4 regions of the Pseudoalteromonas tunicata genome follow, and region 1 is predicted to be linked to each of the others. Evidence: predicted binding sites of a transcription regulator. Region 1 holds the regulator's gene; each other region holds the start of a gene.
What was found. Region 1 encodes sigma-54, which starts transcription at its own class of promoters, with help from an activator protein. Its sites were predicted from a motif close to GTTGGCACGNNNNTNGNNT; they were not measured.

Region 1 (5,885 bases):
TTTATTCTAAAAATGGAATTTGGGAAATAAGTGCAGCTGAGGCAACTTTGTATGAAAGTAAAAAACTCATATTAGAAGTGAATGTTGAAGCTGTTAATTTAGATAAAACTGCCATGCTACAAAATATTAAAGCTGACTATATTGAAGTGGATATTACACATTCCACCATGCAATCAGAACGACCAGTTGAAATTACAGGGCCAAATATCTTAATCACAGGTAAAGGGCTTATTGCGAACTTTGAGTCCGAAGTTATTGAACTCATCAACCATACACAGACTATTTATTATGACCAATAAACCTATTCTTATTTTAGCATTATTAAGCATGAGCTTTTTTAGCTCGGCCAATAATGAAAAATCCCAAGTATTAATTGATGCCGATAAACAACAAGCTGAATTAAAAAGAAACGTGGTTATTTTTGAGAAAAATGTTGAAGTGACCCATGGAAAACGCATTATAAAAGCTGATTTTTTAGAAGCCTATCGCCGCGCAGAATTAGGTGAAAATAAAGAGTTATTAATCGCCAGAGGCCACCCTGCAAGATATTCAGAAACCTTGCCAGATGGTAATGTAATCACCGCAAGTGCCGACGAAATAAGTTATGACGTTGCCAGCGCAATATTGACCATTTCAGGCAATGCTTCCATTACCCAAAGCGGCCAAAAAATCAGTGCCGAAAATATAATTTATGATATTAACCAGCAACTTATTAGCGCTGAAAAGGCTGAAAACTCAAACCAACGAGTGCGTACAATTTTAACCGCTCCTGAAAAGGATAAAAAATGACAACATTAACCGCCACTCAACTTGCCAAAAGTTATAATGGCCGCCAAGTTGTTAAAAATGTTGGCATTGAAGTAAAGGCAGGCAGTATTGTTGGTTTACTTGGCCCTAACGGAGCAGGAAAAACCACCACTTTTTACATGATAGTAGGCTTAGTGCCAAGTGATAAAGGCCTGATCACCATTGATGATCTAGACATCACATTACTTCCCATGCATAGTCGCGCACGCTTAGGGATTGGTTATCTACCACAAGAGTCCTCAATTTTTAGAAAGTTGACTGTTTATCAAAATATCATGGCTATTTTAGAGACCCGTAAAGGCCTCAATAAGACACAACGTGAAGAGCAACTCGATAATCTACTTGAAGAATTTAATATTTGTCATATCAGAGACAGCCAAGGTATGGCGCTTTCAGGTGGAGAGAGGCGCCGGGTCGAAATTGCTCGCGCTTTAGCCGCCGAACCAAAATTTATTCTGCTTGATGAGCCTTTTGCTGGTGTTGATCCAATATCAGTGATAGATATAAAGAAAATTATTCGCCACCTAAAAAAACGTGGTATTGGTGTCTTGATTACAGATCATAACGTACGAGAAACCCTAGATGTTTGTGAAAAAGCTTACATTGTTTCTCATGGCGAATTAATCGCAACTGGAACACCAAAAGAAGTACTCGAAAATCAAAAAGTACGCGATGTTTACCTAGGTGAACAATTCAAGCTATAGTTAGTTTACTTCGTAACTAAGTGCCATCTATTTTAATAACTAAAAGGATTGTTAGGCGTCAATGAGGCAATCATTACAACTTCGTCTTGGGCAACAACTTACAATGACCCCACAATTGCAGCAAGCTATTCGCTTACTGCAATTGAGCACTTTAGATCTTCAACAAGAAATTCAAGAAGCACTTGATAGCAACCCTTTACTCGAGCTTGAAGAAACCGAATATAACAACGAAACCGAAAATAACGAAAACCAAGAGTTTCAAAACGATAATTATGATTCGGACTTTGAGCCAACGGCAGATGCTGAAATAGAAAGTTCAGATGCACTCAATAAAGATTCACTCACTGACGAATTACCTATGGATGTTGGCTGGGATGAATATATTAGTGCCGGTCCTTCAACCTCATCAGGCCCCGCTCCTGACAACGATACCATTTATCAAGGTAGCACCAGCGAAACATTACATGACTATTTAATGTGGCAACTGCGTTTAACTCGTTTTAGCCCAACCGATGAAGCAATTGCCATTGCCATCGTAGAAGCCATTAACGATGATGGCTACTTAACCCTTTCAACCGAAGATATTTGTGACAGCATTGGTGAAGGCAGTGATGGGTTAGCGGTTGAGCTAGATGAAGTGGAGGCGGTATTAAAACGCATTCAAGTATTTGATCCTATTGGAATAGCTGCAAGAAACTTCCCAGAATGTTTACTTATTCAACTTAATCAATTTGCAAAAGATACCCCTTGGCTGGCACAAACCAAGGAAATTGTTCAGCAACATATTGAACTTTTAGCGGCACGTGATTATCGAACTCTTATGAAAAAAACTAAGCTCAAAGAAGAAGAGCTTAAAGAAATCATGACACTCATTCATACGCTTAACCCAAAACCAGCTGATAGCATTAATACCGAACAGCCTGAATATGTTATTCCAGATGTTTCGGTGAAAAAAATTAAAGGTCGTTGGGTGGTTGAACTAAACTCAGATAGCATGCCTAAAATCAGAGTGAATGATCAATACGCGGCAATGAGCCGTTCAGTAAAATCGAGTGAAGACAGTCAATTTATTCGCTCTCATTTACAAGAAGCAAAATGGTTTATTAAAAGTCTTGAAAGCCGCAACGATACCTTGCTCAAAGTAGCAAATTGTATCGTACAACAGCAGCAAGCTTTTTTTGAACATGGCGACGAAGCCATGAAACCAATGGTTTTAAATGATGTTGCTGAAATGGTAGAAATGCACGAATCAACAATTTCTCGTGTTACAACTCAAAAGTTTATGCATACCCCTCGCGGTATTTATGAACTTAAGTTCTTTTTCTCAAGCCATGTCAGCACTGAAAATGGAGGTGAGTGTTCATCAACAGCAATTCGAGCACTGATCAAAAAGCTGGTAGCTGCAGAAAACCAAACTAAACCTTTGAGTGATAGCAAAATTGCAGATATATTGGCAGAACAAGGAATTAACGTGGCTAGACGAACTATCGCAAAATACCGCGAATCGCTATCCATTCCCCCGTCCAATCAGAGAAAAAGTTTAATCTGAGGCGTTTAATAGAAGGAAAATGCTTATGCAACTTAATTTAACTGGTCGTCACGTAGAAATTACAGAACCTTTAAGAGACTATGTCACTAACAAGTTCGCTAAGCTCGAGAGGCACTTTGATCATATCAATAACGTGCATGTTATTTTAGATATTGAAAAACTAGTTCAAAAAGCAGAAGCAACATTACATGTTACGGGAGGCGAATTGTTTGCCACTTCAGAACATGAAGATATGTACGCCGCCATTGATGCCCTAATTGATAAATTAGATCGTCAAGTTATTAAACATAAAGAGAAAAATTCACGTCATTAACCATGAAATTAAATTCTTTTATTTCTAAGGACTGCACCAAAGCTGCAGTCCTTTTTCATAGCAAAAAACGCATTCTTGAACACATTAGTGAACTTGCCCATCAAAAGCTTCCTGATTTATCAGAACAAGAAATTTTAACCGCCTTACTGAACCGTGAAAAACTCGGTAGCACAGGAATTGGCAGGGGTATTGCAATCCCTCATGGCCGCTTAGCAGGGTTAAGTGAAAGCTTAGCCATATTATTGGTCAATCAAGAAGCCATCGACTTTGATGCCATTGATAATAAACCGGTTGATATTTTTGTTGCACTGCTCGTACCTGATGCAGAATCACATAACCATCTAAAGACGCTTGCTGCAATAGCTGATAAACTGAATGACAAACAATTTTGTAAGCAATTACGCACCGCGCAATCCGACGAGGAACTGTTTTTGATTATTGACGCAGCGTAACCACAGAAGGAGAAGTACAGTGCAACTTATTATTATTAGTGGCCGTTCAGGATCAGGGAAGTCGGTTGCATTACGAGTATTAGAAGACTTGGGTTATTACGCTGTTGATAACATTCCAGTCAATTTACTTCCTTCGTTAGTTCGCAGTGTTTCAGATAGTTACGACAAAATAGCGGTCAGTATTGATGTCAGAAATCTTCCTAAAATTCAGCAAGAATTTAACGAGATTTTGGAATATTTACCTGAATTTGCCAAGCCTACATTATTTTATTTAGATAGTGACGACAATACGTTAATTCGTCGCTTTTCAGAAACCAGACGCTTGCACCCACTCTCAATAAATTCCCAGCCTCTTGATGCTGCCATAAAAGAAGAAAAAATATTACTTGATGTGCTGGTTTCAAGGGCTGATATCATTATCGATACCAGTGATCTAAGTGTACATCAGTTAGCCGAAGCAATCAGAGCGCGAGTGCTGGGTAAAAAAGACAATCAACTGATTATTACATTTGAATCGTTTGGTTTTAAACACGGAATTCCAAAAAATGCTGACTATGTGTTTGACGCACGATTTTTACCTAACCCCCATTGGGAACCACTGCTAAAACCACTCACAGGTCTTGATCAACCAGTAAAAGACTTTTTAGCCAGTCACAGCATAGTGCATAAATTCACTTGGCAAATTCAAACGTTTTTACAAACTTGGCTACCGCATTTAGAACGCAATAACCGTAATTATTTAACCATAGCGATTGGCTGCACCGGAGGTCAACATCGCTCAGTGTATCTGGCTCAAACACTGGCCGATAACTTCAGCCGAAGCCACAAAAATGTCAAAGTTCACCATCGCGAACAAGAGAAATAATATGCGCTGTCAAAATACTTTTTTAATTCAAAATAAACTCGGCTTACATGCACGCGCAGCTACAGTGTTAGCGCAACTAGCAGCGAGCTTTGATGCCAGCATTACATTAGAACAAGATCAAAAATCAGCAGAAGCCGACAGCGTGCTTGGCTTACTATTATTAGAAAGCAGCCAAGGTAAAGAAGTTAAGGTCACCTGTGAAGGCCCTGATGCTGAACAAGCACTGGTGGCAATTGGCAATCTGATTGCTGATAAATTTAACGAACAAGACTAACTGACTAAACAAACAGATTACGCTATACTAACTGAGCTAAAATCAAAGACTTGCTAAAAAGTCAGATAAAAATAAACATCAAGCGAATACAAATACGATCCCACTCATCAACTAGAAAGAGCCGCTATGCCTGAAGCGATAGAATTAGACAACACTCAACTTCGACTGCACGAGATTACTCGCGCATTAAATAGCGGGATGTTTGTTCATGTTCGTCGCATGCTGGCACATATGGCTCCTTGTGATATTGCATTATTACTTGAGTCATCACCACATAAAGGCCGCTCAGTCCTATGGCAGCTCGTTGACTCTGACTTACAAGGTGAGGTACTCGAAGAACTCTCTGAAGATGTTCGAAATGGCATTATTGCTCGCATGGATCCTGCGCTCATTGCGGCTGCAACTGAGGATATGGATGATGATGACTTAGCAGAAATGCTCAGAAGTCTACCTGAAACCATATATCAAGAAGTTATCGGCTCAATGGCCAGCCAAGATCGGGAGCGAGCAACACTCGCTCTCTCGTATCCTGAAGGTTCTGCTGGCGCGTTGATGAACACAGATACCGTAACAATTCGTCCCGATGTTACTTTAGATGTGGTCTTACGTTACCTTCGCTTAAAAGGTGAACTACCTGAAGGCACAGATGAGCTATACGTTGTAGATAAAACAAATAGCTTTTTAGGGGCGGTTTCTTTAGCAACCCTTTTAACTCGTAATCCCGATTTATCTGTACGCGAAGTCATGGATGAGCACTGTGAGTCTATTCCCGTCACCATGGACGAATCTGAAGTAGCTCAACTGTTTGAACGTCGCAACTGGATTTCAGCCCCGGTCGTTGACGAATCTCAACATGTACTTGGCCGGATCACCATCGATGATATCGTTGATGTAATCCGTGAAGATGCCGAACATAGCATG
Region 2 (5,885 bases), 740 kb from region 1:
CTTGTTTTGAATCCATCCATTTTAAGGAATCAAGACCTTTAGCACCCGATCCCATAATAATTTGGTCAATCAAGTTAGCCGCTTTTTCTTCACCTAATGCGGCAGTAAGTGCTTTACGAATAAACTCTTCTGATTGAAAACCAATTGTACTAAAGCTTTGAATTTGTTCTATAAACAAACGGTGTACCGCGCTAATTTTGTCTTGACTTAAATCAGACAAACTCGCCATCGCCATACCCACTTTTTGTACTTGTTTAGGTTCTAAATGTTTCAGAATTTGCGCAGCATCTTCTTCAGAGAGACTCAATAACAAGATGGAGGCTTTTTCTACGCCATCGAGTTTATCAACATCAAACCCTTTTTTAGCTTCTTTATCAGTCATCTTCAGTCAACCATGCTTTAACTACTTGAGAGGATAGTTCAGGTTCATTTGCTACCAGTGCACGAACCGCTTTAAGTAAATCTTCATCACCATGTAAGTCTGGTAACTGTAAAGTACCATCTGCTGAGAAACCAACGGCTGATTCATCAAATGTTTGATTGAGCATATCCAGTGTACTATCACCAATATCAACCCCTGAGCTCATTGCATCATCATCATAACTTTCAAGCGTATCATCTGGGTAGATAAGTTTCTTAAGCATCGGTCTTACAACAGCGATAATCAAGACGATAATGACTAATGCGCCCATCACTAAACGAGCAATTTTAAAGAACCAGGGTTGCTCCCACATTGGTAGTTCAGCGACATCTTCAATATAAGGTTGAACAAAGGGAACGGTGACCACTTCAAGGGCATCGCCACGTTGCATATCAAAACCAATACCACCTTGTAGTAAACGACGAATATTTGATAATTCTTGCTGACTACGCGGCTCGCGAGTGGCCTGAGCACCATCGGCACCGGCGGTGCTGTTATAGTTAATTGCCACTGAGACACTAATACGTCTGATCACGCCAGTTTGTTGACGCTTGTGTGAAATAGTTGTATCGAGCTCATAATTTCGGGTCGCTTCTTTTTGATTACGACTTGGCGCACTGTTTGATGCACTGCCTTGGCCTGCTTTTTCTGGAATAGCTGAATTAACCGGTGGTTGATTAGACAATGCACCTGGAATACCCACAGCTAACCCACCAATGTTGTTTTCTTCGCGGGTCATTTCACTGCGTACCGCAGGTAAATCTGGGTTATAACGCTTTTGAGTTTCTTCGACCGAGCTAAAATCCATCACTAAATCAACTTGGGCAGTATAGTTACCAAGCCCAACAACGGGGATCATGATTGAATCGATTTTTTCGATATATTCTTGTTCGCGTTTACGCTCCACTTCATATTCTTTACGTGAGCGGGCAGCGAGTGAATCTTGTGAGCCTGAATTGAGTAAGCGACCATTTTGATCTGTCACAGTTACACGAGCTGGTTCTAGTCCTTGTACTGCTGAGGCGATAATATCAACAATAGAATCAACTTCTTCACCATTTAAAATTCGGCCACGTTTAAGGGTTAAAACCACAGTCGCTGATGGTGATTTTTCTTGGCGAGCAAATACGTTTTCTTTTGGAAGGGCTAATAATACTTTTGCACGAACAACATTTTGTAGCTCTTCAATAGTACGAGCTAACTGTTGTTCACGGCTATGTTTTAAACGTTCACGTTCAAGGCGTTGACTAACACCAAATCCCATATCTTGCATTAAGATATCAGTACCAGAATTAGGAGCTTGATCTAATCCTTCACGTGCCATCATCAACTTAATATTTTGATAGCCTGTTTCTGGTACATAAATGGTATTACCTTCGAGTTTATAATCCACTTTTTGTGCATCTAAAAAATCGAGAGTTTGAATTAGCTCATCAGTTGGCATAGTACCAAGCGGGCGCATATCTGGCTGACGTGCCCAAATAATGATGAATACAGCAATGGCCACACAAATGGTCAAAGCAATAATGAGCGTCACTTGACGTAAAACATCAACCCCACCTAGCGCACCAAGAAAGCCTGATTTTTGTTCCTGTTCTGAATCGCTTGGGCCATCACTTGAGATCATTCCACCCGAGTTGGCTAGTGCGAGATCAGTTGATTGATTATCTTGCGTCACAGTTTTACTCCATCACACCTAGACAGGCATATTCATGATATCTTTATAGGCTTCAACAAGTTTATTACGTACTTGTACCGTAGCCTCAAATGCAACAGATGATTTTTCAGATGCAATCATAGCTTCAGCTAGCGAGACTCGGCGGTCGCCCATTTCAACTGCGGTCACTTTAGTTTTTGCATCTTGTTGAAGCTCGCTCACCGTATCAATTGCATTGCGCAGTAAGCTACTAAAATCGGCACTTGAAGAAGGTGCGGTAGGTAAACGATTAGAAACATTTTGACCCGCTTCCATCGCGATTGATTGCATTTCTTGTAACAGTGAATTGCCTGATATGTTCATTTTAATCTCTTGAGAATATCCAACTATACTCTTCAAAAGCAAACATCATACCAACTTAATTAACCATTTAAATACAAAAGCTTACATTCAGATTTTGGCATTTAATTACAGCTGACAGATTATTGACAACAAAGAAGCCAGCTAAGCTGGCTTCTTTGTAATTTCGCATTGTGTCTTTTTTATGACGCTTAGCCTGGCACTGCAATACCGGCATCACGCATTTTAGCTAATTTATAACGCAGTGTTCTTGGACTGATGCCCAGTTTGTCGGCAACGTCTTTACGGCTGCCCTGACACGCTTCAAGAGTTTCTAAAATAATTTTATTTTCTTGATCTTTCAGCTCGTCTTTAAAACTGCCATTGTTATTACTCTCTACAGTCAATGGCGTGGCAGTGGCACTGACTAATTTTGGCCTTAAACATTCGAGATAAATTGCATCTTCATCAATAATGCCATTATGCTGCAAAATTAAAGCGCGTTGGATCACATTATCAAGCTCACGCACATTACCTGGCCACTCATGCAGATATAACTTATCTTCTGCGGCTTGCGTTAAGGTCGGTGCCAGCGTTTTTGATTTTTGACAATGACGTTCAATTAAATGTTTTGCTAATGGCAAAATATCTTCTGGACGATCTTTCAGAGGCAGCCACTCGAGTGGAAATACATTTAAGCGATAATATAAATCTTCGCGAAATACTCCATCGGCAACCGCCTGTTTTAAATCGCGATTACTGGTTGCAAGTACTCTAACATCCAGTTCAATAATTTTACGACTGCCCAAACGCTCCACTTCGCGCTCTTGTAGCACGCGAAGTAATTTAGCTTGCAGACTTAAATCCATCTCGGTGATTTCATCAAGTAAAATGGTGCCTTTTTGCGCTTGTTCAAATTTACCTGGGCACGCTTGAATAGCGCCAGTAAATGCCCCTTTTTCATAACCAAATAAGGTTGATTCGAGCATATTTTCCGGAATTGCCGCGCAGTTTATCGCAACAAAAGCCTCGTCAGCCCGAGCTGAATGATCGTGAATAAAGCGAGCGAGCACCTCTTTGCCTGAACCGCTTGGCCCCATTACCATCACACTGGCATCTGAGCGAGCAACTTTTTGCGCCAATTCTAATAACGCGATACTGCTTGGGTCAGCGACCACAGGCCCGTCGGTTTCTTTTTCTTTTTCAGGAAGATACCGACTTACCATATTGAGCAATACTTCTGGCGCAAAAGGTTTAGCCATATAGTTAATCGCACCTAAGCGCATGGCTTCAACCGCATCGTTAATTGTGGCATAGGCCGTCATCATCAATACTGGCAGGTCTGGATAATTAAGCTTGATGCTTTTAAGTAAATCAATGCCCGACATGCCACCCATCTGTACATCGCTCACGACTAACGAGACTTTATGTTTTTTAAGGGCCATTAAAGCATTTTCAGCACAATCGGCAGCAATACAATGAATGCCTGCCAGTTCAAGCGTATCGATTAATGCCTCTTGTAAACCAGCATCATCTTCGACGACTAAAATCGTATTTTCGTTCATGATTCCTCCGATAAATCGGCTGTTGGGAATACGGGTATATGGATATTAAACGTGGCACCTTTATTTGGATTATTTACCAAACTCACCCGCCCTTGATGACTTGTTGCTATAGAATTAACCACCGCAAGACCAAGACCGGTGCCTTGGCTTCGAGTAGTAAAAAAAGGTTCAAAAATTTTCTGTTGTAAGGCTAATGGCACACCTGGACCATTATCACTGACAGAAATCACAACACCATTTTCGATGCTAGGATCCCGCGCTGCCGATAAAACAACTTGTGCGCCTTTGCCAATAATGTGCACACTGTTATGAATTAAATTACCAATGGCGCCAGCAAGGGCCGTTTTGTTACCGGTAATTTCAATGTCTGGCTCTGGTAACTCAATAATTAATTGTGCGTGATTGAGATTCATCATCGCTTCCGATCCAAGTTTTACTTCGCTTAATAATTGCTGCAAAGACAGTTTTTCGACCACTTGCTGTTCGCCACTTTTGGCAAATAGCAGCATGTCATTCACTTGGGTTTCTAAATCTTTTAGTCGCGACATTAATTTGCTATGAAAACTGGTTTTAGCATCACCTGTAAGTGCTTTATTGCCTAAGTTAGCTGCATAGAGCATGGCCGCAGATAGCGGAGTGCGCACTTGATGTGCCAATGTCGCCACCATCTTACCTAACGCACTTAAGCGCTGCATATGAGCAAGCCGTTCTTGTAGGCGCCTTGTTTCTGTCAAATCTGTCATTAAAATCAGTTGGCCAGGCTCTGGTGACAGTGCTGAAATCTCAAGTTTAACGCGTCGACCATCACGTAATGACACCTCATGGCCATCATCTTGTCTTGGATTAAAAGAGCGCTGGATCACAGTAAGCCATTTTTCACCTTCAAGAGGCTCACCGAGCATACTAATGGCTATTTGATTCGCTTTAGCAATCATACCTCGGCCATCAAGTACTATGACGCCTGCAGGCAAAGTATCAACTAGATGACTTAACCAACTTGCTTGCTGGCGCAGTTCACTGAGCTCACCAATGTAGGCTTCTTGCAACAAACACGGATTGTATTGGTTGGGATTAAAATCATTTCGATAAACATGTGCTAAGGCCATAATATCTCTAACTCAACTGACTAAGACTAGTTAGTAAAAGCAAAGATCGAGCCAAAAATTTTAATGTTTATATTCAGTTAGTTATGTGTTTAATTGCATTTTTTATGGCGTCAAATTAATGACTTTGAAGGGTTTAGCAATACGCAGCTATTAAACTGCGCTTGCCATAATAATCTGAATTAATCACGATTAAGATTATATTTTTTCATTTTTTCAACTAAGGTGGTGCGCCTCACACCTAGGACTTCAGCCGCTCTTGCTACAACATAATCATATCTATCAAGCGCTTGGCTAATTAAGCTAATTTCAAGTTCAGCTAAAAAATCTTTCAGATCAATACCTTCATCGGGTAATAAACCAAAGGTATGTTCAGCTTGATTAAACTGATTACTTGGCTCTTCTTCTGAAAAATCATCAAACCCTGCGCTAAAAATGTCATTAAGTGCTTGTCGCTCTAAAATCTCTTCAGGATATTCAGGAATATAAGCATCTAAATCAACATGTTGATATTTTTTAGGTAAATCAGCGGCATCCACTACTTTTTCTGGAAACATAATCGCCATACGTTCAACCAAATTAGCAAGTTCACGCACATTACCCGGCCAATCATGCTCTTGTAACGAAGCAAGCGCCCGCTCAGTAAACTTAGTGCTTGCGCCACCTTGATTTACATTACGCTTCATCACTTCTTTTAATAATAAAGGAATGTCTGCTTTACGATCTCGTAGCGAGGGATTATCAATTGGAAATACATTTAAACGATAATAGAGATCTTCACGAAAGCGCGCTTCTTCAAT
Region 3 (5,885 bases), 690 kb from region 1:
ATCATCGTCAACCAGCCAAACTGTTTTCATGTCTTACTCCAAAACGATGCGAGCGCTATTTGGTGCTCGCAAATGGCAAATAAATATTAAATTCGGTGTGACCCGGCCAGCTTTCACACTCAATATACCCATCATGTTGGTCAATTAAGGTTTGCGCTATGGCAAGTCCAAGCCCTGAACCGCCCTCTTTATTAGTGACCATAGGATAAAACAGCGTATCACGCAGGGCTTTATCAATGCCTGGGCCATTATCCGACACTTTAATCAACAAGGCGTTTTTCATTGCTTTGTTATGAACTCGCATATGATGGCGAATACGCGTTTGCAAGGTGATTTGTCCGCCATCAACTAAAGCTTGCTGCGCATTACGTACAATATTGAGTACGACTTGTTGAATTTTTCCCTGATCGATAAAAATGTCGGGAATACTCGGGTCGTAATCTTTTAGCAACGTTATATTGCTTTGATTACTTAATGTGGTGAGTTTAACCACTGACTCCAAGGTTTGGTGAATATTGCACCACGCTTTTTTAGGCAATTGATTCGGGCCAAGCAAACGGTCAACAAGTTCAGTTAACCTATCGGCTTGTTCAATAATCAAAGTTGCGCATTCATCACGTTCTTGTTGATCGACTTCGTATTGCAATAATTGCGCCGCTCCGCGAATGCCCCCTAGAGGATTTTTTATTTCGTGAGCTAAGCCACGAATTAGCGTGCGAGCAGCCATGTATTGATGCATTTGATGAGAGGCTTTATCGTGTTTTATTTCATCATCGAGTGCGCGGCATTCTAATAGAATGAAAGGCTGATTTTCGAGCATGAGACGGCGAGAATTTAAGGTGATTTTTGCATGGCGAGAATCGAGGAAAACCGCGTCAGCTCTATGTTGATGGCAATCGCTACCTTCTATTAATGTATGGCTGATAATGCGTTTTACATCTATGGTATGGTAATTAAAAAGGGATTCAAACTGCTGATCAATGAAGCGCTTAGGCCCTAAAGCAAAGAGTTCACTGGCGCTATCATTAGCATAAACAACCTGTAAATCTTGGTTAAGTAAAATAACTGCGGTAGCTAAGTTTTCACTTAAAATTTGTAATGCTTGTTTAGTGAGTGTTTTATTGTTGCGCATCGTTGCACCATTTTAGTGCGTCACTTGGCTCTGGTACTAGTCATAGCCTAACGAGAGTGACGTTGAGTTTAAGATGTTACGCTATTTTTAAGGCAAAATAAGTGTGAATACGTAGTCAATTGATGACTAAAGACCTTTGCGGTGCAGATAAATGATAATTGATTTGCTCTTGCTGATTTCTTTGCCATCTTTGTCAATGAGGCGCATTTGTAAGGTGTGCTCACCACGGTCAACATCTCTGAGCGCAAAAATAGAAGAGGATTGTGGCTCTTTAGTTGCAATGCCATCTAAGAAAAGTTGAATCTTTAGACCATTTTCAAAACGAGGCGAGACTCGTCCACTGACGTAAACTGACCCTGAGTTTTCACGGATCGTTGCTTGATGTTGCGGTTCAGTAATTTCAATCTCAAATTTTGCAGTGTCAGGTGTTGTTGTGCTGGTTTCTTCATATAAAATACTGGTATCAACCGCTTGCATGTCAATACTGCTGACATTGAGGTTGAGTTCTTCAGCATTTTTTTGTGGGGTATCAGAAAACACTAATACACCTTTAGCATCGCGCCAAACATAAATTTTTTTCTGTGAGGCGACGGCTGAAAGCGAAAATAAACATAAGCATACTGCAAGCAGTATAAAGCGTGTCCCCACGATAAAATCCTTGTTTAGAGTTTATATTTATTATTTTATAACCATTAACTGTATATTAACTAATTCTTTTTGGCTATAAAAAAAGCCTGCAAAGCAGGCTTTTGGAACACACATTGAAACAAATCTTTAACTTAACAGCTGTAGTACATTTCAAATTCAACTGGATGAGTTGAAGTATTTAATTTTTGTACTTCTTTTGTTTTTAAGTCGATATAGGCATCGATTAAATCATCAGTGAAAACGCCACCTTGAGTTAAGAATTCACGGTCAGCACTTAGGCAATCTAAAGCTTCTTGTAATGAACCTGCAACTTGTGGGATTTCTGCTGCTTCTTCAGCTGGTAAATCGTATAAATCTTTATCCATTGCATCGCCTGGGTGGATCTTGTTTTTGATACCGTCAAGACCAGCCATTAACATTGCAGAGAATGCTAAATATGGATTTGCCGCTGGATCTGGGAAGCGAACTTCGATACGACGACCTTTAGCTGATGGTACAACAGGGATACGGATAGACGCCGAACGGTTACGTGCAGAGTATGCAAGCATTACTGGCGCTTCGAAATGAGGCACTAAACGTTTGTATGAGTTAGTTGCTGGATTTGCGAATGCATTGATTGCTTTAGCATGCTTAATGATACCGCCGATGTAGTAAATAGCTTCTTCAGAAAGACCAGCATATTTATCACCAGCAAATAAGTTAACGCCATCTTTTGCTAATGATTGGTGACAGTGCATCCCTGAACCGTTGTCGCCAACGATAGGTTTTGGCATGAAAGTCGCTGTTTTGCCGTATAAATGAGCCATGTTGTGGATAACATATTTCATTTCTTGGATTTCGTCGGCTTTTGTTACCATGGTATTGAAGCGAGTTGCGATCTCATTTTGTCCTGCTGTTGCAACTTCATGGTGATGTGCTTCAACTACGTGACCCATTTCTTCTAATACTAAACAAGTAGCTGAACGCCAATCTTGGAAATCATCAACTGGAGCAACTGGGAAATAACCCCCTTTTACGCCTGGACGGTGACCTGTATTGCCGCCTTCATATTCTTTATCTGAGTTCCAAGCTGCTTGCTTAGAATCAATTTTGAACATTGAGCCAGACATGTCTGTTTTGTATTTAACATCATCAAATACGAAGAACTCTGGCTCTGGGCCAAATAATACTGTGTCGGCGATGCCTGTTGAACGCATATATTCTTCAGCGCGTTTTGCAACAGAACGTGGGTCGCGTGTATAACCGATTAACGTACCTGGTTCTACTACGTCACAACGAACAATTAAAGTTACTTCTTCAGTGAACGGATCTAATTTTACAGAGCTTGCATCAGGCATTAATACCATGTCTGATTCATTGATGCCTTTCCAGCCAGCAATTGATGAACCATCAAACATTTTACCGTCTTCAAAGAAATCTTCGTCAACTTGGTGGTGTGGAATTGAAACGTGTTGTTCTTTACCTTTAGTATCGGTAAAACGTAAATCAATAAATTTAACATCGTTATCTTTAATAAACTGTAAAACTGATTGAGACATGTGTCCTCCAAGCTGTGTGTTGTGTTGTAAGTATTATTTGCAATTGCAATTTTCTTTACTATAAGCTTAATGCGTGCCACTATTTTAACTTATTGATATTAATGGTTTTAAGCTTGTTATTCTCTGAGTGAATTAGTGTTTTTGCACCATAAAGATCTCTTCCTGCACAGATTTGGTGCAAAAAAACAGCCTCAATATTATAGTCTAAAAAATATTCTTTACTTGAATCTCGCATTTGTTAATGACGTTTTTGCGCTAATCAAAAAATAGTTTTAAATTAGTTTATTAGACTAACTAAATGTTATTCATCACTAATTGTGTAATAAAAAGTCATTACAATGTGTTTTTTTGTCGAAAAACTAAAAATATATATTGGATAAACTTTCATCCCTGCCATTATTAAGGGATAATATGCGACCATTTTTTTAAACGCTATGCTGATTTTTCGCAACTATAATTATTTGCGAGATTGGGGGCGTAGATCTACTAGGATCAGCCGGATTAATTCTACTGAGTAAGTATATGAGCATCGAAAAGATAAGAAATATCGCGATTATCGCGCACGTTGACCACGGTAAAACAACCTTGGTTGATAAACTGCTAGGGCAGTCAGGCACATTAGCAACACGTGGCGGTAACGAAGAGCGTGTAATGGACTCTAATGATATTGAGAAAGAGCGTGGTATTACCATTCTTGCAAAAAATACTGCAATTTCTTGGAATGGTTACCATATCAATATCGTAGATACTCCAGGACACGCCGATTTCGGTGGTGAAGTTGAGCGTGTACTTTCGATGGCTGACTCAGTATTACTATTAGTTGATGCACAAGAAGGCCCAATGCCACAAACTCGTTTTGTGACGCAAAAAGCATTCGCGCAAGGTCTAAAGCCAATCGTTGTTATCAACAAAATCGACAAGCCAGGTGCACGTCCTGATTGGGTTATGGATCAAATCTTTGATTTATTCGATAACTTAGGCGCAACTGATGATCAGTTAGATTTTAAAGTAATTTATGCATCAGCTATCAATGGCTGGGCAACATTAGATTTAGATGTACCATCAGATAACATGGAACCTATGTTCCAAATGATCGTTGATGAAGTTGCTCCTCCGGCGGCAGATCCGGAAGGTGCTTTCCAAATGCAAATTTCGCAACTTGATTACAACTCATATGTAGGTGTAATTGGTGTTGGTCGTATCAAACGTGGTTCTGTTGCACCGAATCAGCAAGTTACGATTATTAGTGCTGATGGTACTAAACGTAATGGCAAAATTGGTTCAGTTCAAAGCTATTTAGGCCTTGAGCGTATTGAGACTGACCGTGGTTATGCTGGTAACATCGTAACTGTAACTGGTATTGGTGAACTTAAGATTTCTGATACAGTTTGTTGTCCAAACAATGTTGAGCCATTACCGCCACTAAGTGTTGATGAGCCAACAGTAACAATGACATTCTCGGTAAATAACTCACCTTTCTGTGGTAAAGAAGGTAAGTTTGTTACTTCACGTAATATCCTTGAGCGTTTACAAAAAGAATTAGTTCACAACGTTGCGTTACGTGTTGAAGAAACTGACAGCCCAGATAGCTTCCGTGTATCTGGCCGCGGTGAATTACACTTAGGTATCTTAATTGAAAACATGCGTCGTGAAGGTTATGAGTTAGCGGTTTCTCGTCCACAAGTAATCTTACGTACTGTTGATGGTCAATTACAAGAACCGTTTGAAGTAGTGACTATCGACTGTCAAGAAGAGCACCAAGGTTCTATCATGGAGCAATTGGGTCTTCGTAAAGGTGAATTACGTGATATGTCTCCAGATGGTAAAGGCCGTATGCGTATGGACTTCATCATCCCAAGTCGTGGTTTAATTGGTTTCCAAACAGACTTCATGACGTTAACGTCTGGTTCTGGTTTGTTATACCATACATTCGATCATTACGGTCCACACAAAGGTGGTGAGATCGGTGTTCGTAAAAACGGTGTAATGATTGCAAATGCAACAGGTAAAGCGTTAACAAATGCATTATTCAACCTACAAGAGCGTGGCCGTTTATTTATCGGTCATGGTGTTGAAGTGTATGAAGGTATGGTTATTGGTATTCACAGCCGTGATAACGATTTAACTGTAAATGCACTTAAAGGTAAGCAGTTAACAAACGTTCGTGCATCAGGTACTGATGAAGCGCAAACGTTATCACCACACTTAAACTATTCACTTGAGCAAGCGCTTGAGTTCATCGCTGATGATGAGTTAGTTGAAGTAACACCGTTAAACATTCGTATTCGTAAACGTCATTTGACAGAAAACGAGCGTAAACGTGCTGGTCGTGCACCAAAATAATACTTTTTAAAGTAGTTAAAAAACCCGCTAATGAGCGGGTTTTTTTATGAGTAAAATAAATAATCGGGTTAGCGACTAGCTACTCTTATTCATTTGCTCAATAAATTGATTTGAATCTGCTATGGATTTATTCATATCTGTCATTAACGACTGAATATCACGTTTTAAATTATTAAACTCACCTTTGATGGCACTGACCGCTTGTGCGTTGAGATTATGTTTTA
Region 4 (5,885 bases), 690 kb from region 1:
AAATATCTGAATTCAAAGAGGGTTTTATATCTATATCATCAATGCTATTCATTTTAGTGGTGGTATTTTTTAGTGAAACTTCTATTTCACAATGACCACGAGCACTTAAAAGGGCATCGTCAAAATTAAGTTCTTGTATTTGATGAGTGTAGATAGGTGATACTGTTCTGACTCTGAGAATACTCGTAAACGTTGATGCCGCAATCATGGATGGCATAACCGTGAGTGCCGTTGTTAGTGTAAAGGCTGAAACTTTCATAATTCACCATTAACATTATGATCTAAAAGATCTTTTTCATTCGATACCTTGATATTGCAAATGGTGTTCCGAAGTGTTGTGAATTATGAATTTATTTTTGTTCGTATCTTTTTGATTTATAATGCTTTATTTTTTATTTTATTCGTGCGTGATGACAATAAATTGACTGTTTTTTGATTGAAAAGTGAGATGGTTTTTGCGGTGTTTAAAAGGCAAAATTATCACTAGGCGCTAATTAAAAAATTTGTTAAATTACACAGGGTTACTAAGGCCTCTTAGTTAAATGGATATAACGGCCCCCTCCTAAGGGGCAATTACAGGTTCGATTCCTGTAGGGGCTACCAGTTTTTTGACGCTTACTTTTTAAAAACCATAAAAAAAGCAAAACCCGAAGGTTTTGCTTATCAAATACAGCTTTATGAAATTAACGAGTTGTTAGCGGGCTAAAAATTCGGCTAAATCGTCTGAGCCACCAATGTGCACGCCATCGATAAATACCTGCGGTACAGTTTGGCGCCCAGATAGCGCTTTTAAACTGGTTAGCGAGGCATCTTTTCCTAAAACAATTTCTTCAAATGGCATATTGTTTTCAGTTAACAATAACTTAGCTTTATGGCAATAAGGACATGTTGGTTTGGTAATTAATGTGATTGCTTTACACGGCTCTTGATTTGGGTTGATATAATTGAGCATGGTATCGGCATCAGATACTTCAAATGGATCGCCTGGTAAATCAGGCTCAATAAACATTTTATCAATCACGCCATCTTTTACTAACATCGAATAACGCCAGCTACGTTTGCCAAAACCAATGTCACTTTTATCAACCAACATGCCCATGGCTTCAGTGAATAATCCTGCGCCATCAGGAATAACGTCGATGTTGTCGGCTTCTTGATCTTTGACCCATGCATTCATAACAAAGGTATCGTTGACCGACATGCAAATAATACTATCAATGCCGTTTGCTTTAAAAATCGGCGCAAGTTCATTGTAACGAGGTAAATGGGTTGAAGAACAGGTGGGTGTAAACGCACCTGGCAATGAGAAAACAATTACATTCTTGCCTTTAAAGATTTCTTCTGTCGTAATGGCGTGCCATTGATCGTCTTTACGAAATGGAAAAGTCACTGTTGGAATATGTTGGCCTGTTTTATCTTGTAACATGGTTTAATCTCTCAAATGCGTTGATGAATTGTAGTGTGCCCTAAATGTTTATTTTTGCATAATTGATTGTATTGATTTTTTGAATCGATTTATTAGATTGAATCTTGTTGTTATCATATTTTTTCATCTAATACTTTAAGTAATTTGAGTCGTTTCCCAAATTTAAATGAAGTAGTAGTTAATCTGCTTATAACTCAGGCTCTTGCCATTCAATTAAGAGCACCAAGTCACTTCGCTGAATATTGGCAAGTAATTCATCAGAAATACTACTCGCTATTGCTGAGTGCTGAAATACTTGTTCAATTCTTACTTTGTTATTGCTTTCGATTATGTAAGGTCTTGATTGTCCGTTGGTATCGAGAATATTTGATTTATATGCAATGGCGAAGCTTTGACCTTTTTTGACCCCTTGTTCTGAGCCTAAATTGATAACTATAGTATTGTCGGTAATGTTTCTTATTTGTCCTTGTAATGGCAAGCAGCTCAGTGTATCTCGAAGCTCTAAGCTTATTTGGCGAGTCAGTTGGTCAATGGCAGAGCCGAATTCTGAGCGCCAAAATTTATTGCTAAATACATCTGGACGGGCGGTTTTGTCAAAACGCCAAACCCCACTGGTTTGATAATCTTGTTGCCAAACTAACTCATGGGTCAGGGCGTTCATTAAAATAAATTCGATGGAAAAAAAGCGCTCGAATTGTCTATCTTGCCAAAAGAGTAGTTTGGAGTTTTGTTGTTCGCCCATAGAGGTATCAGAGATTTGCGATAACAACACATATTGACTGTTGGTGGTATCGGCTATCTGCTCAATCATACGCGGATCGAGTTGTAGTTGTTCGGTAAAGTAATTGTTGACCCGTATTGCTTTTTTGAAATAGGCCCTAGGTGAGAGTGCTTGTTCGTTATTTTTAATGGTTTGGTATAAGCGTTCGCTAAAGGCTTTGTTGATGTCAAAAATTTGGCCTTCAAGCGCATGCTCTCTATTATTAAATTGGGTTTGAGTAATTGCGACGGATTTTTTAAATTCCGATGCAAAACATTGTTTGTCTTGGGCAAAAATATCAAGCCTTAAGGTGACTGAAACATAATCAGCAGAATAGGTTTCATCAATCATTTCAATATTGTTTATTTCACCGTGAGAGCGCACTTTTAGCTGATCTTGCATGATAACGCCATCAGCAACGCTTTGTATGCTTGAAACGGATGCACCAGCATAGACAAGCGCCTGTTTTATGGCATCTTCAGTAGCACGTGATTTAGCGCTTTTAGTATCGCCATCGCGTATTTGTGCTTGGCCTGTTGACTCATACCACTGCGCATTTAGGCTTGCGCACGAAAAAAATAGCAGTGCGAGAAGATATTTACTCATTGAACAGCCCTTAAATTATGTACTTATCGGGTAAAAGCAATTTATGTACCATGAATTTTGTTTTGTTATTTTGGGCATGTATTGTGCATAAAGTTTACTAAGTATTTTCAATAAGTGAATCATGATGAAACGAATTGCTATTTTAACAAGTGTGATGATAAGTCTATCTGGTTGTGCGCAACTATTTGATAAACATATTGAATACGCTTATCAACAACCTGACTCTTTCCCTGTTTTGAAAGCGGTTGGATATGCACCGATTAGTTTGCAGCCAGGTAAAAGTGAGCAGCAAAAATCTATTTTGGCTATTAAAGCATCAAAACTAGAGGCCTATCGAGAACTTGCAGAGCAGGTATATGGCCAAAAAATTACAGCCAGCACCTCAGTGCGCGCGATGGTCGCGAGTAATGATTCATTAAATGCGCAAGTTAATGGGGTTGTTCGAGGTGCAAAGGTCGTGAAGTCTTATGCAGTTGGCGATACTTATGCCACAGAGTTAGAGCTTGATATGAAGCTAGTATACGATTTGTATATTGGGGAAGTGAAACCAAGAAGTGTTAAAAAAGTGACGTATTACTAACATCATATATTGCTTAGCTTTTATAATTTATTTATGTGCAAAAAAAGCTAAGCTTTAATTCCTTTTCCGAGCAATGAGCCGCCTTCTGCAGCACCTTTTTTGCCATAAGTGAGTACCTTATTTGCACCAAGCAAAATGTCTTTCACTTTATTCACTGCAATGCTGGTTTGGTGTGCTGCATGTGCATTGATTTCATTTTGTTGTTGGCAATGACTAAGTAAGGTTTTTATTTCTTCAACAAGCGCTGCAATATCTTCAGATTCTATTGTCATTTGTGCTAAAGAGCACGATTGCAATTGTTTATCTTTCTTCTGAATTTTTTCCAACAGCATTAATTTTGCATTGGCACTTTCGGTTAGTTTATCTGCATCACGTGTACTAATGGCTGCAATTTCAGCATTGAGTTCATTCTCAAGCGCGAGCATGTTCTCTTTTTGTTGCAAAAGAATGGCTGTAACTACACTGTGATCGGCATAACTATCAACCATATAAATTAAACTCGAAGTTTGCGATATTTTTAGCTAGTTTCTCAGCATCTATTTGGTAGCTGCCTTCACTAATTGCTTTTTTCAACTCGTGCATTTTTTTAGTGTCAAAACCAGGCGTGCTTTCAGCTTTTACTTGCAAGTTTTTAATTTGCTGAGCCTGAGCTGTGATCACGACTGAATCTGCCGGAGTTTTAGCCGCTGTTGGGCTTTGTGGTAATGATGCCGCATTACTTTTATCACTACTGACAGTTTGCTGTTTGTTGTCAGCATAAGTGACATTATGCGAATTTCTGCTATTTACTTGATTTACCATGATCTTTCCCAAACCTATTAAAGCTAGTACTTTAGTATCGGCCACGTGCTGGAATACTTTAGCATAAATTTAGTTTATTAAGCACTTTTACATCATAGTGGATCTTGTGGTTAATAGGAATAATAATTAAAGCTAAAAATAACACGTAAAGTTATTTTATTTCAATGCTATAGGTTCACTATCACGTCATTAGTATTCATTACTTGCGCCTGAATTTTTTTGCCAGATTTACTATTTTGCACACTAATGTTTTCGCCTAACAAACCATTCTCGAGCGCTTCACCATTAGTTTTTATCACTAAATTAGGTTGTTTTGCGTAAATAGTGACTTTGTCACCTTTGCAAATCATACAAATTTGATTCAAGTTTATTGGGTTTCCGGCTCTGATTGAGCGAGTTGCTCTGCTGCCTATGAGCATCTTGATATCATCAATATTTTGATTGCGAACTAAATGAGTTGGGCGCATTTCTGTAACAATATCTTGCGCAGTAATTAACTGGCCTTTTGCAATGGGATTTTGGGTAATCACTATTTCGGCAAGCTCGGTGGTTCGCACTTGAACATACTGCAACCACTTTATTTCATCTAAACACTTAATTTGTACTGTGGTCTGCCGATTACTGTAATTGGCATTTGCACTACTGATTTCAAGTTCAGACTCACAGTGGCGTTCATCAATGCGATCGTCCAGTTTTGAGGCACTAAAATTACGCTCGCCATTCGTCAGTGGTTCTTGCTGACTTGAGATAAACTCGATGGCAAGGTTTTGCAACTCAGTGCTGCTATAAGTTTTTGCATTTGTTGCTTTTGTAGACAATAGTAACGTTAATGCAATTAAAACTATTTTCGAACAGTTATTTTTAAACAAACTCATATGGTTTCGACTATGCTTTAGGTTGAAAACAGGGTATAAATATTTTGCGTCAATTTTCAGGCGCTTGCTGTACTATAACTAACATTAAGCAAAAACCATTCCGTAAGTTTTGTTTTTGTCGAGGAGATTAAAATGGCGGGAGTTTTAGACTCGGTTAACCAGCGCACGCAGCTGGTTGGACAAAATAGATTGGAACTATTGTTATTTAGATTAAGAGGTCGCCAACGTTTTGGTATTAATGTTTTTAAAGTCCGCGAAGTTCTTCAATGCCCAAATTTGACTGCTCTACCAAAATCAAACCATTTCATTCGTGGTGTCGCTCATATACGTGGTCAAACCATTTCGGTTATTGACTTATCTCTGGCGGTTGGCGGCCCACGCATTGAAGATGTAAAAAACAGTTTTGTAATTATTGCTGAGTACAATCGTTCTGTTCAAGGGTTTCTTGTAGGTTCAGTCGAGCGAATCGTCAATATGAATTGGGAGGCAATAATGCCACCTCCTTCTGGTTCTGGCCGTTATTCTTATCTGACTGCTGTGACTGAAATAGAAAAAGAGCTGGTTGAAATACTCGATGTTGAAAAAATTCTTAATGAAATTTGCCCAGTTAATACCGAAGTAAACGCCGCAATTTTAGATGATGGCGAAATGAAACGGGATTTAGGCGAGCGTATTGTATTTATTGCTGATGATTCTGCTGTTGCTCGAAATCAGGTTAAGCGCGCTTTAGAGCCTTTGGGTGTGCAGACTGAGCTGGCAAAAAATGGTAAAGAAGCATTAATTCGTTTACGTGAAATAGCAGCTCAAGATTGTAAACATGATATCACTGAGCGTGTA

Region 2: the regulator sigma-54 is predicted to act here: its motif matches at 2,478-2,496, upstream of fliE (flagellar hook-basal body complex protein FliE).
Region 3: the regulator sigma-54 is predicted to act here: its motif matches at 3,381-3,399, upstream of glnA (glutamate--ammonia ligase).
Region 4: the regulator sigma-54 is predicted to act here: its motif matches at 2,863-2,881, upstream of PTUN_RS13375 (LPP20 family lipoprotein).

The regions. Positions count from the first base shown of each region.
Region 1 covers NZ_CP011032.1:3,623,087-3,628,971, forward strand. Annotated here, with positions in the region: gene lptC (LPS export ABC transporter periplasmic protein LptC) at 1-299, shown strand, start outside; gene lptA (lipopolysaccharide transport periplasmic protein LptA) at 289-789, shown strand; gene lptB (LPS export ABC transporter ATP-binding protein) at 786-1,511, shown strand; gene PTUN_RS16430 (RNA polymerase factor sigma-54) at 1,573-3,060, shown strand; gene hpf (ribosome hibernation promoting factor) at 3,086-3,373, shown strand; gene ptsN (PTS IIA-like nitrogen regulatory protein PtsN) at 3,376-3,825, shown strand; gene rapZ (RNase adapter RapZ) at 3,845-4,690, shown strand; gene PTUN_RS16450 (HPr family phosphocarrier protein) at 4,692-4,964, shown strand; gene mgtE (magnesium transporter) at 5,091-5,885, shown strand, end outside.
Region 2 covers NZ_CP011032.1:2,887,041-2,892,925, forward strand. Annotated here, with positions in the region: gene fliG (flagellar motor switch protein FliG) at 1-382, opposite strand, end outside; gene fliF (flagellar basal-body MS-ring/collar protein FliF) at 375-2,099, opposite strand; gene fliE (flagellar hook-basal body complex protein FliE) at 2,118-2,441, opposite strand; gene PTUN_RS13160 (sigma-54-dependent transcriptional regulator) at 2,630-3,982, opposite strand; gene PTUN_RS13165 (sensor histidine kinase) at 3,979-5,088, opposite strand; gene PTUN_RS13170 (sigma-54 dependent transcriptional regulator) at 5,268-5,885, opposite strand, start outside.
Region 3 covers NZ_CP011032.1:335,273-341,157, forward strand. Annotated here, with positions in the region: gene glnG (nitrogen regulation protein NR(I)) at 1-30, opposite strand, end outside; gene glnL (nitrogen regulation protein NR(II)) at 56-1,132, opposite strand; gene PTUN_RS01520 (DUF4124 domain-containing protein) at 1,259-1,780, opposite strand; gene glnA (glutamate--ammonia ligase) at 1,912-3,318, opposite strand; gene typA (translational GTPase TypA) at 3,841-5,661, shown strand; gene PTUN_RS01535 (DUF2959 domain-containing protein) at 5,737-5,885, opposite strand, start outside.
Region 4 covers NZ_CP011032.1:2,931,415-2,937,299, reverse strand. Annotated here, with positions in the region: gene PTUN_RS13395 (hypothetical protein) at 1-259, opposite strand, end outside; tRNA gene PTUN_RS13390 (tRNA-Arg) at 529-603, shown strand; gene PTUN_RS13385 (glutathione peroxidase) at 695-1,426, opposite strand; gene PTUN_RS13380 (flagella assembly protein FlgT) at 1,614-2,792, opposite strand; gene PTUN_RS13375 (LPP20 family lipoprotein) at 2,917-3,372, shown strand; gene flgN (flagellar export chaperone FlgN) at 3,420-3,860, opposite strand; gene flgM (flagellar biosynthesis anti-sigma factor FlgM) at 3,853-4,173, opposite strand; gene flgA (flagellar basal body P-ring formation chaperone FlgA) at 4,341-5,048, opposite strand; gene PTUN_RS13355 (chemotaxis protein) at 5,181-5,885, shown strand, end outside.